Regions from separate parts of the Exiguobacterium sp. HSB13 genome, predicted to be linked through region 1. Evidence: a T-box and tRNA genes for the amino acid it is inferred to sense, from the RefSeq annotation. Region 1 holds a T-box; the other holds one or more tRNA genes.

Region 1 (9,299 bases):
TTCAAAACAACCGATATACTCGTCGGGCATCGTTAAACCGGACCAGCGGGTTCTGATTTCGTCAGCCGTCAGGACCTCAAGCGGCAAATCGTATTGCGCTGCACTCCTGATGATCGTCTGCATCGAACGGGACGAACGGTGACCAGCGTTTAAGACTCCGGTGTTCAGAAACAGGCTCCGACCGCTGATCTGTTCCAACTCGTACCATAAGCGTTGCGCGGCTAACGCAAGTGGTACGTACGCTTCACCTTCTCCGTAGGCATGACGAATGATCCGAGTCTCCCCGTGGTGGCTCGCTTGATCATGCGGTGGATCGTGAGCGTCTAATAGTAAGATGTTTTGATCGGTTCGTGAGAGATAGTAGCCGGCTGCCATCCCCATGGATCCGGCACCGACGATGATGACATCATAATGGGACATCTGGTTCGACTCCTTCATATGTAAGTTCACACCAGTATAGAGTGAGAACTAGAAAAGAACAAATGAAAGATTAAATCTCAAATCGACGGGCTTCTTGTTCTAAGTGTTCTGTCCGGTCGTTCAAATCACCGACGAGCGTATGCAGCGTCGTAATCGTCGCGATCATTTGTTCAGATGCAGCGGCAACTTCCTCGTTACTCGCCGTATGCTCTTCCGCGACAGCGGCAATTTCCGTCAAAGCATTACGGATGAACCGTTCTGCCTGCAAGACGTCTTCCATCTGTTGCGTCATCTGCTGTGTTGCTGATGAGACGTGTGTGACTTGATCGGTCAACCGTTCGAACGTCGTATCCGTATCGAGGACGATTTGTTCACCAGCTGCTGTTGCTTCGACCGTCGTCTTGAAGCTGTGTTGCATCTGTTGCGCACTGGCTTCGATCGACGTGACAATCGTTGCGATTTCACTGACACTGCTAGCGACGTGGCTTGAGAGATTCTTGACCTCGGTCGCGACGACGGCGAATCCTTTTCCTTGTTCACCAGCGCGTGCCGCTTCGATCGCGGCATTGAGGGCGAGTAGATTCGTCTGTTCGGAAATACCGCGGATGATGCCGACGAGAGTTTGGATATCTGATGATTGCTGTTTCAGTAGATCAATCTGTTTAGCGGATTGCGTGACATGCTGATGAATGTGGCGCATCTGTTCGACTGATGCAGACATTTGATCCCGTCCGACTCCTGTCAGCGTTGCCATCTGCTCCGTCGTTCCTTGGATTTCAATACCAGACTGATTCGTTGTTTCAATCAATGCTGCGAATCGATTCATCTCGTCATTCAATGAAAGCGTGACTTGTGTTTGACTTTCAGTCCCGGTCGCGATTTCCGACATCGTATGAGCAATTTGTTCGGAACCGTCGAGTACTTCCGACGTACTTTGGTCAATCGATTGACTTGTCGTTGAGACAAGGGTAGCAGTCTGTTTGATATCGACGATCATCGTCCGGAGCATCTCGTTCATATCACGAATCGAGATGGCAAGCGCATAGATCTCGTCTTTCGAAACAATCGTCAAATCGGTCAAGTTCTGTTTTGCCTGATCGAGTCGTCCCTCAGCAATCAAGGCAGCGACTTTCTGTAACGTCTCGAGCGGACGTAACTTTCGACCGAGGACGAAGTAGAGCAAGACGAGTGTGATCGTTAACAGAAGAAGTAAAAGTCCAATGAAAATCGGTGCATTTTGTTTTAATAATTCTGTTGTGAGGGCATCGATTTCCTTCGCAGCGATGTCGACGCCAAGAATTCCGATGATTTGACCAGACGCATCCTTTAACGGAACGTAGACACTCATATACTGTCCATATACAGGATCATCAATGATGTCCGTCGCGTGTGTTCCACCATTTAATACGTCCTTCATGTCAGTAACTTTTGCGCCACTCGCCGGTTCATTAATCTTTGCGGCATCTTTCTTAGGGAGACCGTCAATCAGCAAATGGACCTTGTTTTGGTCGATGCGTGCTGTGTATGTATACAAGAGTCCGTTTTGTTTACGTAAGGTATCAAGTTGATTCCGTAGGGTTTCATACTGCTCGGACGCGACAGGCGATTGTAGGAATTCGCTATAAGCCACTGTGTCGAATGTTTTGCTGATGCGAAGCGCGTCCTTTTCGGCGGTCGCTTTCAGCGTTGAGACTGCAGTTTGTTTCGTATTGAAGTATAAGGCCAGACTACTAAAAACAAAAAAGGCAATCAAAATCAAACTAATCATTACTAAAAGACGTGTTCGGATGGAATGGTTCTTGGTTGTGTTTTTCACATGCAACCGTCCTTTCAACTCATATTTTCTATCTGTAATTCATTTATCGGTCGTTAAAATACATATTAAACAGGACCTTTTGACGATTTTTTTATAAAAGGTCGTAAGAAAAACCGTTTTTTCTTAAAAAAGGATTTATTAAGAATGATTCAGGGCACATATTAGATAGAAAAAAATACAAGTTGAGGGAAGAGGGATTGAGATGGAAAGTGAAGTCGATCATCGAATCAAGGCAAGACATGTATATGAAAATGAATTACGAAGACACGCGGTCAGCACAAAAAAAACCACATTTCGATTGATGACATGTCTACGTTGCCAATCGAAGATTCTGTTGAAACAGGGACATCAGGATAGCCATCAATGTGACGCGAACTAAAAAATCCCGCTCTTAGGAGCGAGATTGAACAAAGTGTATAGGTAGGAAAAGCAACGGCTAGAATGACAAAAACAATCATGAGAACTTGTTTTTCGGTCGTTCACGTTAGAATTTCATAGGCAACACATAGCGTAATAATAATTGTTGGATACAGGCAAGTAGCGTTCCGATTGTCAACGGAGCAAGAATCAAACCGATTCCGATGATAATCAGACCAGGCGCGTCGTCAATCTGACCAATATAGAAAAAGACGGGAAAGAGACATGCCGTTAAAATGGCGACGATATAAAAAGACAATTTCATCGATTGAATGGAAGCTGTGATGAGTGGAAAAGCCGGAGGAGCCATCGACATATATCGAAGGATGCGGAGCGCATGGAATAAAATCAAAAGAGTCGGGATGAAGATAAGGTATGCGGTCAATAGAACACTGTAGCCAGGTCGCTCGAGTAACAAGTTTTTCGTGATACCATGCCAGACAAGTGGGATACCAAGACCAGCTAAACCGAACAGACTGAAGATGATACCGAAGACGATAAAGCGTAAAAACCGAACTTGCCAGACGAAATGATTCACGATATCAACTCCTTTCGAGGCAACAAACGTTTCTTTTAGTATACTGCATCTCCCGAGAGGCTAGTAGAAAATTCAAGTGAAGAGGCAACCGCACTTTAAAATAGTGTCATGTAGATGAAATAGATTAAGGAAATGGAGGTCACGTGATGAAACGAGAGCAACATGTCACGCCGCATCCAAAAGGTGGCTATCAAGTGAAAGCTGCCGGTGCGACTCGAGCAACCAAACGATTCGCTACACAGAAAGAAGCGATTGCAGAAGGGCGTCGCATTGCGAAAAGTCAGAAGACAGAGCTCGTCATTCATAACAAAGAAGGGCAGATTCGGGAAAAAGATTCCTACGGACATGATCCATTTCCACCACGAGGTTGAGCCATCATATACGACACGTTCTGATCATGAGAGCGTGTCTTTTTAATGATTTTTATGTCAAAAGTTTTTGACATGATGATGGAAATTCATTACAGTAGAGATGTAAAAAGAATTTGACACGTCGTGGAGGAATGAACATGAGAAACCACATCAAGGAGCGACGTCTAGCGGCAAAATTATCGCAACAAGAACTGGCTGATCGTTGTCAGGTCAGTCGGCAGACGATTAATGCGATTGAAAACAACAAGTATGATCCGACTTTACAATTAGCGTTTAATATCGCCAAAGTCTTACGGACAAAAGTCGATCATCTGTTCATTTCAGAACAGGAGGAATGGGATGTCTAAGAAAAAAACGGTTTTATTTTTAGTAACGCTCGTGATACTTGCGAGTCTTACAGTCATCAGTATGATCATCGAAAACAACGTAACGTTCTTCTCGATTGTTCAATTGGCGATTCTGTTGATCATGTTCTTCTCGTATTTTACGTGGGCAAGATCAGGAGAAGACGAGCGTCCTGTGCCAGAAGATGAACTCGGCAAAAAGATTACGACGGAAAGCGATCTCGTCAGCTACAAAATCCTGATTGTCCTGATTTTTGGATTCATCTGTCTCGATTACTTTTTACATGAATCAGCGAATCTGTTATTAATCGTCTTGTTCGCTATCGGACTGACACTGTTGCCGATCATTGAATTCCTAAAGGCACGATCCTATCGATGAAAAGAAATGGCAGTCGATCTTCTGCAACGGATGTTAGATACATTACTGGGAGAGACGACTCGGGTAATAGTGCAAGTGCCAATTAACAGCGATTTTTTATGGAGGAAGGGAATCACCGTGACGGAATTAGAGTACCGATTAAGGAAACATATTGCCGAGATGGATTTCGAGAAAGCAGCGAAATTATTTTTAGAGTTAACAAAAGAAGAGCAATCCAACATGATCCTGAGTGCAGGGTTTGATACGTTTCATCTCACGATATATGCCTTTATGAATTATTTACTCCAACACCATGAATCAAGCGAGATACATGATTTGACGTCTTCATTGATGTTACATCCACTTTGCCATCTCGAGGGAGCTTGCGTAATCGCTTTATTCCATGCAAAAAAAGCAGTCGAATTAGATCCTGATAACATCGAATGGTATATCAATTTGTTGATGTTTGAAAAGCATCCCGATGCCTGGTTTGCGCAAACAGAAGTAGAAGAAGTCTACCGACGGATCAAAAAGTTAGAGTCGAAGAACCTAAAGTGAGATTTTAGACAGACCAATCACTCCGCAAAATCGAGTACATATACAAATCATCGAACTGACCACGTGTTTTCTCATATTGACGAAGCAACCCTTCCCGCTGGAATCCGAGCCGTTCGAGCAATCGTTGAGACACAGTGTTTGCTGGTAAGACAAGTGCTTCGATACGATTTAAAGAGAGCTCCTCAAACCCATATGTGATGACCGCAAGTGCTGCTTCTTTCGCGATGCCCTGTCCCTGATAAGCTGGACTCAACTCAAACCCGAGTTCTGCCCGCTGATGGCGTGCCGACTGATTCAAGAATCCGCAACTGCCGATGATGACATCGTCTTCTTGTAACGTGATCCCGAACCGGATGCCCGTGCCATCGCGACGAATCGAAGCGTACCAGTCAATCTCTTCAAGCGCGTCTGCTTCTGATTGAAAGGCGTCGAGTCCCATCTGTTTGACGACGTGTTCGTCTGATAAATAGGCGAGGACACTTGTAGCATCTTCGGGTAACACTTCGCGTAAGACGAGACGGTTCGTTTTAAGCGTTGGGAAAGTATGTAACATTCAAAAAACTCCTTTGCAAGAAAATGTAAAAAGCTGTTGTGCAGTCTTTAAGGCATATGGTAAGATTCTCCACAACAAGAGCATATCATTTCGTTGACGAGAAAGAGTAATGATTGTCCCTCTGCCTTACAGAAAACCGGGATTGCTGAGAACCGGTAGCCAGATCAATCATGAAGATCCTCTCTGAGAAGTCACGCTGAACCATTCAGTAAGCGTGACCGGGTGTCCACCGTTACATGGAATGCACATGATAGTGTGCAACTAAGTGCTGTCGAGAATAAGCATTCTCGACGGAATATGGGTGGTATCGCGGTGAAGTCCGTCCCTGTCAAAGGGGGCGGACTTTTTTGTATTCTCTTAGTTACCGACAAAGGAGAGAACAAGAGATGACGTCACTAAACCAAGCAGAAACCGTACAACAACGCGAGGAACGTGTTCGAAACAGATGGAAACAAGACCAAGTCTTCGCACGATCGATTGAGCAACGCACGAAAGCGGAATTCGTATTCTACGAAGGACCGCCGACTGCGAACGGCTTACCCCACGTCGGTCATGCACTCGGACGAACCGTCAAGGATACCGTCGCCCGCTATAAGACGATGCAAGGGTTCCGGGTCGAACGAAAAGCCGGCTGGGATACGCATGGACTACCGGTCGAACTCGGTGTCGAGAAACAACTCGGGATCTCCGGCAAACAAGCGATCGAAGACTATGGTGTTGAAGCATTCATCGCACGCTGTAAGGAAAGTGTCTTCTCCTATGAAACACAGTGGCGTTACTTCACGGAAAAACTCGGCTACTGGGTCGATATGGATGACCCTTACGTGACGATGGAGGACGAGTATATCGAAAGCGTCTGGTACATCCTCGGGACGATCCATGACAAAGGCTGGTTGACGAAGGGACATCGTGTATCACCGTATTGTCCGAGCTGTCAGACGTCACTCAGTTCCCATGAAGTCGCGCAAGGCTATCAGGACGTGACGGACTTATCGGCGACGGTCAAACTCCCGATCGTCGACATGGAGCAGACGTTTCTACTTACATGGACGACGACACCGTGGACGTTACCTGCAAACGTCGCGGTGGCGGTTCATCCGGAATTGACGTATGTCACGGTAGCGTTTGAAGGAGAGCAATTCATTGTCGCAAAAGCGTTAGTCGCTGAACTGTTCTCAGAATCCGTCGAGGTCGTATCCGAACAGCTCGGTGCGAAACTCGTCGGCTTGCGTTATGAACCACCGTTTGATTTCGTGACGCCAGAGAACGGTCACACGGTCGTCGGGGCGTCCTTCGTCCAAGCGACGAGCGGAACCGGACTTGTCCACCTTGCTCCAGCGTACGGGGAAGAAGATTACCGGGTCGTCCGGGAAAACGGTCTGTCATTCGTTAATGTCGTCGATGCTGCTGGATGTTACACGGATGCCGTTCCACCACTCGTTGGTCGATTCGTCAAGGAGTCAGACGTTGCAATCATCCAGCTGCTCGCTGAACGGGGACGCTTGTTTGCGAAAAAACGATATACGCACAGCTATCCGCATTGTTGGCGATGTGACTCGCCACTGCTCTATTACGCACAAGACAACTGGTTCATCGAGACGACGGCCGTCAAGGAACAACTCCTTGCGAACAATGCGTCTGTGACGTGGTACCCTGATCACGTCAAGGAAGGGCGGTTCGGGAAGTTCCTTGAGCAACTCGTCGACTGGAACATCAGTCGCAATCGCTACTGGGGTACACCACTGAACGTCTGGGAGTGTGAAGCGTGTGACACGATGTTCGTTCCAAAAAACAAGGCTGAGTTGTTGCACCGGACGACGACATCGACGGAATCTGTCGAGTTGCATAAATCATACGTTGATGCGTTATCGGTCTCGTGTCCGACGTGTCAGGGAGTGATGCACCGGACACCAGAAGTCATCGATGTCTGGTTTGATAGCGGAGCGATGCCGTTCGCGCAACAGCATTATCCGTCACGGACGCAGACGCTTAACCGCTATCCAGCCGATGTCGTCATCGAAGGCATCGATCAGACGCGGGGCTGGTTCTACAGCTTGCAAGCGATCTCGACACTCTTCACGGGACAGCCTACCTATAAGCGTGTCCTTGCACTCGGGCACGTCCTCGATGAGAACGGGCAGAAGATGTCGAAGAGTCGTGGAAATGCCCTCGACCCGGTGGCGTTAATCGAAGCATATGGTGCTGATAGCCTGCGCTGGGCGCTACTCGTCGACAGCAGTCCGTGGAGTGCGAAACGGTTTGCTGAGCGGATCGTCCAAGAAGCAAAATCAAAGCTAGTCGATACGCTGGATCATGCCGTCCAGTTTTATCTGACATATGCCGAACTGGACGGATTTGATGGCTCACGTCCGCAAAAACGGACGCGACTCGACGAATGGTTGCTCTCGCGTGTTCATCAGACGACGCAAGACGTGACGGATGCGATGGACGATTATCAATTGACTCAAGCAGCGCGGAGCATTGCGACACTCGTGCATGAGATCAGTAACTGGTACATCCGCCGTTCGCGGGAACGTTTCTGGCAAGCTGATTGGTCGCAAGAAAAACAAGCCGCGTACAAGACGCTTCACTTCGCACTTTCGACGACGGCACGACTACTCGCTCCGTTCACCCCATACCTTGCCGATGATGTCTATCAGCGATTAACAGGAATGAGCGTACATGAAGCGGATTATCCGGTTGCCGATCGATCGATGCTCCGACCTGATCTGGAATACGAGATGATGCAAGTCGTGTCTGTCGTCGAGTTAGGACGACAAGTACGTAATACGCACGCCTTAAAAGTCAAACAACCGCTTGCTAGCCTAAGCGTCCAATCGAGCGAAACCTTTTTGTGGGCGGACTATACGGCAATCATTCAAGAGGAACTGAATGTAAAAGACGTCCGAATCGTTCCGACGACGCAAGCGACGACACGGTTCCGTCTGAAACTGAACTTCCGCGCAGCCGGAGCGAAATTCGCACAGCAAGCGAACGCGATCCACCAATGGCTACAACAATTGTCTGCACAGGAGACTTCCGACTTGCTCGAGACCAGAAGATTGATCTATCAGACCGCATCAGGCGATGAAGTCGAAGTGCGTCAAGCGGACGTCATCGTCGAACCAATCGTCCAGACGGGCTTTGCTGCTGCGACGAGTGGTGGACTCACCGTGACGCTCGATACGCGGATCACGGAAGCACTGGAGCAAGAACGCTGGATGCGGGAGCTCGTCCGTTATATCCAGTCGGAACGGAAGGCACAAGCATTATCGCGGGACGCCCGAATCGATCTCGTCTTGTCGGTCGATGCGACGTTCCAACCGATCGTCGAGACGTTTGAGCCTTTGTTATTCAAACACCTTGCCTTATCCTCCGTGCGAACTGAACCGCTACAAGGAGCAGGGGATGTTCAGCTAGGCGGACACGATGTCGGTGTCTCGTTCACACCAACGAAAGAATATTGTTAAGGAGAAGAGCATGATTGCATTAGAAGCATTAAAAGGTCGACTCGTCGACGGTTTGTTAGAGGTCCAAAAAGAAGAAGGGGAAGTAGCCCGAGAACGTTTCATCTTTAAACGAGGAGCGACGGACGAACAGCTCGCGCTGTTACCTGCGTGGACGGCAGACGACTATCAGACGTTCTTAAGTCAACATAACGGGGCGAAGCTCTTTCAACACGAAACGTTATCCTACAACGATGGGTTCGAACTCTTTTCAATCGAGGATTGCCTGACGTATAGCGAGATGTGGGAATGTCCCGAAAACTTCTTGGCGATCGGCGCAGGACCAGACGGGGAGTGGATCGTCTACGAGATGAATCGCCCGGCAGGAAATCGGATTTGGAGTGGGGAATTTCTTAATTTCGAGGAATGGGAAGAAGATGCAATGCCGTTCGGCTTCGAGCGATGGCTCGACTACTTG
Region 2 (9,299 bases), 480 kb from region 1:
ATTGTTTAATGAAAGAAGGGCGTCCGTCAATCCGTCGGACGCCTGATTTTAATACTCATTGGGGTTTACGTGAAGCGCGTGGCTTTGAGGAACGGGCAATCCATAATGGCACTAATGTGTAGACGAAGTGTCCAATTACGAGCACCCCGATTCCGAAGCGAGGATAATCGAGTTGGTATAGAAGCATACCAAGTGGGAAGGACCAGAGATTCGTTGCAACCGTATAAGGAAACGTTTGGCGATACGCCCACGGACGGGGAAGTAACAATCGGACAAATCCTTTTGTGAGATACGCCATAAACAATACGTAAAGTAATACAGCGATTGCGATAAAGATGAAATGAAGGATAAACCAGACGACGATCGGGATGTTTTTTTGTAAAAAGAAGGAATCAATGACCGTTGTCCAAAAAGAAATCCAAGCTAATCCACAGAAATAAAGGGAAACATCTGCCAAACGAAGACGCAAAAACGGACGATTTGGGATTAAGGAAGTTTGTAAGTAATTAATCAGTTGACGTAAAAATGACAAGTAAATCACTCTTTCTATTGTTTTATAACAGAACTTATTTAATTTATTTTCATTGGTAATAAAGGCTTTTTGTGTAATGGTACAGATTAATAAAACCTTAACAAACGGATGTCGGAAAAACTATTTACAAGTTCACTGGACCTTTACATAATAGGGGAGTCGAAAAAATAAACTTTACAAACACATCAATCCACATGAAATAAAGGAGCTGGCAAGATGAACTATGATTTGCAGGAAATGATTTTCACCTTCATTGGTGGACTCGGGATTTTCCTTTTCGGTATTAAGTATATGGGAGATGGGCTCCAAAAAACAGCAGGAGACCGATTACGTTACATCCTCGATAAATATACGACGAATCCACTATTAGGTATTCTAGCAGGTATCGTTGTCACGATTTTAATTCAATCTTCGTCAGGGACGACCGTCATCGTCGTCGGTCTCGTTAGTGCGGGTCTGATGAATTTACGACAGGCGATCGGAGTCGTCATGGGGGCAAACATCGGAACAACGATTACTGCCTTCATCATCGGCTTTAACGTCAAGGAAGCAGCGCTTCCAGCGATTGCGATTGGTGCTTTCTTGATCTTCTTCTTCAATAAAGAACGGGTTCAATACATCGGACAGATTTTCTTCGGATTTGGTGCATTGTTCTATGGTCTCACTTTGATGGGCGACGGAATGGCTCCGCTTGAATCAAGCGTCTGGTTCCGTGAGTTGACTGTATCGATGTCGGATAACCCATTGCTGGGTGTCTTCGTCGGAACAATCTTTACTGTTCTTGTTCAGTCGTCGTCAGCAACGATCGGTATCTTACAAGAGTTGTACGCTGGTGGCATGATCGATATCAAAGCAGCTCTTCCGGTCTTGTTCGGTGATAACATCGGAACGACGATCACAGCAGTACTCGCAGCACTTGGTGCGTCGATTGCAGCTAAACGAACAGCAGCAGCACACGTCATCTTCAATATCATCGGAACAGTATTGTTCCTGATTGCATTACCAATCTTCTCAAGCTTCATCATATGGATCACAGGCACGCTTGAATTAGGTCCGAAAATGCAAATCGCCTTTGCACACGGAACATTCAACGTCGTCAATACGTTGATTCAATGTTGGTTCATTGCGCAAATCGCATGGCTTGTACAAAAAATCGTACCGGGTACGGATACGACGATTGATTCAAAACCGCGTCATCTCGATCAAAATATCTTGAACCAATCTTCGGCACTCGCATTAAACCAAGCGAAGCTTGAAGTGTTACGAATGGGTGAATTCTCAAAAGATGCGCTTGCAAAAGCACACCGTTACACACAATCGCATGATAAAAAGGATGTATCAGAATCAGAACAGATCGAATATGCGATTAATCATTTAAATACAGAAGTCACAAGTTATCTCGTTAAAGTAGCGGCACATGATCTATCAGAGCGTGAATCAAATGAACACTCGTTACTGATGCATGCCGTCAATGACTTTGAACGAATTGGTGACCACGTCGAAAACATCGTCGAATTGGTCGATTTCCAAATCGTCAACCGGATTCAGTTCACATCATCAGCGAAACAAGAGCTTGATGATATGTATGCCTTGACGCAAGAAATCGTCGACTGTGCCGTTCGCGCCGTCGAAGAGGACGATGTTACACGAGCTCGCAAAGTTCTAGAACTCGAAGGTAAACTTGATGCACTCGAACGTTCATTCCGTAAACACCATGTCCTTCGTGTTAACGCTGGCGAATGTACGGGCCAAGCAGGGATGATCTTCGTCGATCTCTTGTCGAACCTCGAACGAATTGGCGATCATGCTGTAAACATCACGGATCTCGTCCTTGAACAGCGGACGGCATTAACGAACTAAGCGAAATACGATTTGTCTATGACAGCTGATTTCAAAAAATGAAATCAGCTGTTTGTTTTTTTGAAATAGCATATTGACAAGTTTCGCCACATCTCGTAATCTAGTAAGAGTAAAGCAACATACATCATGGCGGTGTAGCTCAGCTGGCTAGAGCGTACGGTTCATACCCGTGAGGTCGTGGGTTCGACTCCCTCCGCCGCTACTATTACTTAAGGACCCTTAGCTCAGCTGGTTAGAGCTGACGGCTCATAACCGTCCGGTCGCAGGTTCGAGCCCTGCAGGGTCCATTCAGTAGAACGCACCTCGTTGAAAAACGAGGTGCGTTTATTTTTGTTCCTCCGGGGAATAGTAAAGATATTGTAATAATATTCATACTATAGTAACTAAGGGAGAGCGAAGAGAGATGGAACGTAACCATACGATGATGCAGTTTTTTGAGTGGCATGTAGAGAATGATGGGAAGCACTGGCAACGCTTGAAAGAGCGGGCGCCTGAATTACGTGCTGCCGGCATCACGTCCGTGTGGATTCCACCGGCGTCAAAAGGTCAATCAGATGAAGATACAGGATATGGAATTTATGACGTATATGATTTAGGCGAATTTGATCAAAAAGGAACGGTCCGTACGAAATATGGTACAAAGGATGAACTCGTCGAAGCGATTCAAGTCGCTCGTGAGAATGACATCGCCATTTATGCGGATGTTGTCATGAACCATAAAGCAGCAGCCGATGAACTTGAGACAATCAATGTCGTTGAGGTCCATCCAGAAGACCGTTCGAAAGAAATTTCAGAAGAATTCGAAATCGAAGCATGGACGAAATTTACGTTCCCTGGTCGAAACGGAAAATATTCGGATTTTGTCTGGACACATGAATTCTTTAATGGAACGGATTTCGATGCCCGTGAAGAAAAAACCGGTGTCTTCAAGATATCCGGTAAAAATAAAGACTGGAACGATCAAGTCGATGACGAATTCGGAAACTATGATTATTTGATGTTCGCGAACATCGATTATAACCATCCGGAAGTACGTGAAGAGATGATCCGCTGGGGGCATTGGTTCCAAGAGACGATTGACTGCCAAGGATTCCGACTCGACGCCATCAAACATATCAATTATGAATTCGTTCATGAATTTGCAAAATCGATGATCGAGAAAAATGATGGCGATTTCTATATGGTCGGGGAGTTCTGGAAATCAGATCTCGATGATTGCCGTCATTTCCTTGATAGCGTTGATTACACGATCGATTTGTTCGACGTTCCCCTTCATTATAAATTCCATGAAGCTTCGAACCAGGGACAAGAGTTTGATTTAACAACGTTGTTTGCAGATACGCTCGTCGAATCACACCCGACGAATGCCGTCACGTTCGTCGATAATCATGATTCACAACCAGGTGAATCACTCGAATCATGGGTAGATGACTGGTTCAAACAGCATGCGTATGCATCGATCTTACTTCGGAAAGACGGTTATCCATGTGTCTTCTACGGTGACTATTATGGAGTGCAAGGACCTCATCCTGTAGAGGGTAAAAAAGAAATGATTGATGCTTTACTGTATGCACGTTATCACAAAGCATATGGTGACCAAGAAGATTATCTCGATGATCCGCATTGCGTCGGTTGGGTTCGTCGAGGCGTAGAAGAAATCGAGAACTCTGGCTGTGCTGTCTTATTGTCGAATGCTGACATGTGCGAGAAGCGCATGTTCGTTGGTGAAGAGCGCGCGGGACAAGAGTGGTTCGATTATACGAACCACCAAGATCACCCAGTTGTGATCGACGATGAAGGATTCGGTGTCTTCCCAGTTCCAGGTGGAGGTGTCTCTGTTTTTGCTCCACGAGAAGTCGAGTAAATCCGAGGGTCTTGACTTGCGTCAACACAGGTTCTTTTGCTAGTCTTAAAGGGTATTGAAGTTTTCGAAAATAGCACAAAGGGGGACATGAACATGTCAAAATTTGAATTACCAGAACTCGGCTACGCTTATGATGCGCTTGAGCCACATATCGATGCTCGTACGATGGAGATTCACCACACGAAACACCACAACACGTATGTCACGAACGTGAATGCGGCGCTTGAGGGTACAGAACATGAAGGAAAGTCACTTGAAGAACTTCTTCAAAACTTGGATGCTCTCCCAGCAAACATTCAAACTGCAGTCCGTAACAACGGTGGCGGTCACTGGAACCACTCATTCTTCTGGAAACTGCTGAAGAAGAACGATGGAGCTGCTCCAACAGGGGAACTCGCGACAGCAATCGATGAATCATTCGGATCATTTGATGCATTCAAAGATGCGTTCGCGAAAGCAGCAACAACTCGTTTTGGTTCAGGTTGGGCTTGGTTAATCGTTGACGGTGGGAAATTGGCAGTCGTTTCGACACCAAACCAAGATACACCAGTCATGGAAGGCAAAACACCAATCCTCGGTCTTGATGTTTGGGAACATGCATACTATCTCAACTACCAAAACCGTCGTCCTGATTACATCAATGCGTTCTTCAACGTCGTTGATTGGGATCACGTAGCGAAGCTTTACGCTGACGCGAAGTAATGTGAAAACGAGCGTATCGTTCAATTGTGAACGATACGCTTTTTTTAATGCGGAAAATGATGGGATAGGTTGTTATGGAAAGTTTCCTTCTATATAATGAAACAAGATGACTTTTGAACGATAGGGGAGTACGCCATGGCTAAACGAATCACCGTACGAGGAAGACGGCGTAATCATCTGCCGCTTCGTCTGAATTTAATGTTCTTCGTCGTTTTTTTATTGTTTGCGATTTTGATTTTCCGTTTAGGAGTCGTGCAAATCGTCAATGGTGAGAAAATTTCGCGGGAAGTTCAAAAAACAGAAATGATTGCATCAAAATATGAAGTGCCACGCGGAAAGATTTATGACCGGGATAGTCGTCTTTTGGTTGATACGATTTCTAAATACTCCATCGTCTACCGTCGAGCACAAACGACGAAAGTCGATGAACGCATTGAGATTGCACAGCGCCTTGCGGCAATCATTGATTTGCCTAAAAAAGATTGGAAAGTCACAGAACGTGATATTAAGGACTTCTGGATCGCGACAAACACGAAAGAGTCTGATCGTCGTTATCAAGAAGCCGTTAAACAGAAATATCCTTCAGCAGAAGCACAAAGTAAACTATCAATCGCAGAACAGGATCAAATCCGATTAGATGCGATTACGAAAGACGATATCGATTATGACGATCAAACGATGGAAGTCATTGCGATCAAACACAACATGGAAGTCGGATATGCGCTTGATCCACAACTCGTCAAACTCGGTGCTTCTGCAAAAGAGATGGCGATCATCGATGAAAATCTAGAAGATTTAAAAGGTGTATCGGTGGAACCGTTCTATGAGCGTTCTTATCCATATGAAGGAACACTTCGAAACATCTTTGGGAAGTACTCGAAGATTCCAGCAGAACAACAAGCGGAGTTCAAAGCAAAAGGTTACAGCTTGAATGACCGTGTCGGAACATCATTCCTTGAACAACAGTATGAGGATCTTCTGCGCGGGAAACCCGCGTACGATGTGTATGAGACGTTCAATGGAGAGCCGGTCGGTGATCCAAAACGCGAAGAAGGCGAGTCCGGTAAAGATCTCGTTCTGACCGTGGATGCAGAGTACAACAAACAAGTCGACCAAATCATGCAACAAGCGATTAAAATGGGGCGTGGCATGGGTAGTCGTTATCTAAAAGAAGGTTACGCCGTCGTCATGAATCCACAGACTGGTGAGATTCTTGCGATGTCTGGTCAAAAGCTGGATCCAGCAACCGGTAAGTTCTCAGATGTCGCAATCAATAACGTGTTGACGTCCCTTCAGATCGGTTCGACGATCAAAGGTGCAACGGTTGCGATGGGACTCGAGGAGGGCGTCATCCGTCAAAACGAAGTCATCAATGATGCGCCGATCACAATCGGGGGTACGAAAAAAGCATCGTACGTCAATATGGGAGCAATCACAGATTTGACGGCACTTGAGCGTTCATCAAACGTTTATATGTTTAATATTGCGATGCGGATGGCGAAGTACCCAAGTAACGGTATTGCCGGAGCAAGTGTGGACGGAGCAGCTGCGATCATGCAGAATTACTATAGTCAGTTCGGGCTTGGAGTGACAACGGGTGTTGATTTACCGTACGAAGCAAAAGGTGTTCAAGGAACACCTGACCGTGTCACGCTACTCATGGACCGAGTCATCGGACAGTATGATGCCTTTACACCGCTACAAGTCGCACAGTATATTTCAACGCTTGCCAACGGTGGCTATCGTGTTCAGCCGCACTTCTTAAAAGAAGTTCTCGCGTCGAATTCAATTGAAAAAGGGACAAAACAAGTTGATTATAGCTTCAAGACGAATTACCTGAATCGGATTGAAGTCAGCCAAGATAACATTGATCATGTCCGAGAAGGATTGCATCGTGTTGTCAAGGGAGAGCGTGGTACAGCAAAAATCATCGCACAAACTGGTATTGATGCAGCTGCTAAAACAGGTACAGCGCAGGTCAGTGTCTATGGTGACGATGGAATCGCCTTACGTGACGGAAGCGGTCAACCGGTTCGTTCATTGAACTCGAACCTCGTTGGCTGGGCGCCGTATGATAATCCAGAGATGGCGTGGGCCGTGTTCCTTCCTTATATGGAACAAGAAACCGTCAACTCGAAAATTGGTCACGATCTTGTCAAAGCGTACTTTAATGTCAAAGATATCCCGTGGCAAACTAAGCCAAATTAACTAGATGGAAAACGAGAGTGAGCAATCACTCTCGTTTTTTTGTTTGCATTGACCTTTTTTTCTAATGGATTTCGAATTGTAAACACCAAAAAACACGCCTTTACAATTCTTTTACGTTGGATTCATTTCGTTTTAATAGTTCATCCGTAGTATAAGTCTTGTAAGGAAAACGGATAAAAAGTCGTAGCATCGTCAGCGACATACTTTCGAGGAGGAAAATTAATCATGTCTTGGATGAAAAAAACAGCACTCATCACAACGGTAGCATCAATCGCAGTAGTGGGGGCAGCATGTGGTAACGATAAAGGCGGTTCTGCTAGTTCATCTGATTTAAAAGGAAAAATCGCAATCGACGGTTCTTCTACAGTCTTCCCGATCATGGAAGCTGTCGGTGAAGAATATTCGATGGAACAACCTGACGTAGATGTCACAGTCGGTGTCTCTGGTACAGGTGGCGGATTCAAACGCTTCGTCGTTGGTGAAACAGATCTTTCAAACGCGTCGCGTGAAATTAAAGAAGAAGAAGCGGCTGAAGCGAAAAAGAATAACATTGAATTCACGAAAATGGCACTCGCATATGACGGTTTGACTGTCGCAGTCAGCAAAGAAAATACATGGGTAAAAGAACTCACAATGGAGCAACTCGAGAAAATCTGGCTCGACCCGAACATCAAGACTTGGAAAGATGTTGATTCTTCTTATCCGGCTGAACCATTAAAATTCTTCAGTCCAGGTAAAGATTCAGGAACATTCGACTTCTTCTCTGAGGAAGTACTTGAGAAAAAAGACATGCGTAAAGATGTTCAATTATCAGAGGATGATAACGTTCTCGTCAAAGGTGTTGAAGGAACAAAAGGCGCAATCGGATACTTCGGATATGCATACTACGCTGAGAATAAAGATAAGTTGAAGGAAGTACCACTTTCTGCTGAAGGAAAAGACGCAGTCGATCCAACACCAGAAACGATCAAAGATCTTTCTTATCCACTATCACGTGAAATCTACACGTACATCAATAACAAATCGATGAAAGACAAAAAACAAGTCGCTGACTTCGTTCAGTTCACGAACGAAAACGCTGGTGATCTTGCTGAAGAAGTCGGATATATTAAAATGCCGCAAGATCGTTACGATGAAAACGCAAAAGCAATTGAAGACGCAATGAAATAAATCATCGAGTCATGAGGATGGCCCAACCGGGGAAGTCTGTACCGGTTGGGTCCCGTTCTCATGTCAAGAAGGAGTAGGGAGTGAAGAAGGATGAGTTCAACACAAAATAAATCGGTTCGCGAGCTGATTCAACAGAACCGACAGCAAAAATATAGTATGAAAAACGTCATGGAACGCGTCATGCCGATCGTGTTATTCCTTTGTGCGTTCGTCTCGGTCGTTACGACCATCGGCATCATTCTCACGTTAGTCATTGAAACAGAACACTTCTTCGAAGTCGTTCCGTTCAAGGAATTCTTCGGCAGTACGAGCTGGTATCCACTCAACTCACAACCAGAGTATGGAATTTGGCCACTTGTCGTCGGTACGCTTGAGATTACCGTGATTGCGATGCTAGTTGCCGTGCCGATCGGTCTCACATCAGCGATTTATTTAAGTGAGTACGCGTCAGACCGCGCACGCCGTATCTTAAAACCAATTCTTGAAGTCTTAGCTGGTGTTCCGACAATCGTTTTCGGATTCTTCGCGTTGACGTTCGTTACACCATTACTCGTAAAATTGATTCCAGGAATTCAAATTTACAATGCGCTTAGCCCAGGGATTGTCGTCGGGATCATGATCATTCCGATGATCGCTTCGATTTCTGAGGATGCGATGAGCTCTGTTCCGAAAAAAATTCGTGATGGTGCGCTTGCACTCGGTTCGACACGTCTTGAAGTTGCATTAAAAGTCGTCGTTCCAGCTGCCTTATCAGGTATCATTGCATCGATCGTACTCGGTATGTCACGTGCAATCGGGGAGACGATGATCGTAACAATCGCTGGTGGTTCGAATCCGACAGCTGCGATTGATCCACTCGAGCCAGTCCAAACGATGACAGCGTATATCGTTCAGGTCGCCTTAGGTGATGCTGGATTTGGAACTGTCGAATATTACAGTATCTATGCGGTTGGTACACTCTTG

What was found. The T-box of region 1 lies ahead of ileS (isoleucine--tRNA ligase). A T-box ahead of a tRNA ligase gene usually reads a tRNA of that ligase, here a tRNA-Ile.
Region 2: it has a tRNA-Ile gene. The T-box ahead of ileS (isoleucine--tRNA ligase) is inferred to sense a tRNA for this amino acid. The anticodon was not compared.

The regions. Positions count from the first base shown of each region.
Region 1 is NZ_JBUZOM010000001.1:680,732-690,030, forward strand. It holds gene solA (N-methyl-L-tryptophan oxidase) at 1-420, opposite strand, end outside; gene ACZGCQ_RS03590 (methyl-accepting chemotaxis protein) at 491-2,188, opposite strand; gene ACZGCQ_RS03595 (DUF2975 domain-containing protein) at 2,721-3,191, opposite strand; gene ACZGCQ_RS03600 (DUF2188 domain-containing protein) at 3,338-3,562, shown strand; gene ACZGCQ_RS03605 (helix-turn-helix transcriptional regulator) at 3,700-3,909, shown strand; gene ACZGCQ_RS03610 (hypothetical protein) at 3,902-4,285, shown strand; gene ACZGCQ_RS03615 (hypothetical protein) at 4,292-4,822, shown strand; gene ACZGCQ_RS03620 (GNAT family N-acetyltransferase) at 4,827-5,375, opposite strand; T-box leader at 5,460-5,705, shown strand; gene ileS (isoleucine--tRNA ligase) at 5,762-8,845, shown strand; gene ACZGCQ_RS03630 (SMI1/KNR4 family protein) at 8,856-9,299, shown strand, end outside.
Region 2 is NZ_JBUZOM010000001.1:200,749-210,047, forward strand. It holds gene ACZGCQ_RS01020 (hypothetical protein) at 56-541, opposite strand; gene ACZGCQ_RS01025 (Na/Pi cotransporter family protein) at 749-2,392, shown strand; tRNA gene ACZGCQ_RS01030 (tRNA-Met) at 2,521-2,594, shown strand; tRNA gene ACZGCQ_RS01035 (tRNA-Ile) at 2,606-2,679, shown strand; gene ACZGCQ_RS01040 (alpha-amylase) at 2,796-4,256, shown strand; gene ACZGCQ_RS01045 (superoxide dismutase) at 4,350-4,958, shown strand; gene ACZGCQ_RS01050 (peptidoglycan D,D-transpeptidase FtsI family protein) at 5,094-7,166, shown strand; gene ACZGCQ_RS01055 (PstS family phosphate ABC transporter substrate-binding protein) at 7,392-8,336, shown strand; gene pstC (phosphate ABC transporter permease subunit PstC) at 8,427-9,299, shown strand, end outside.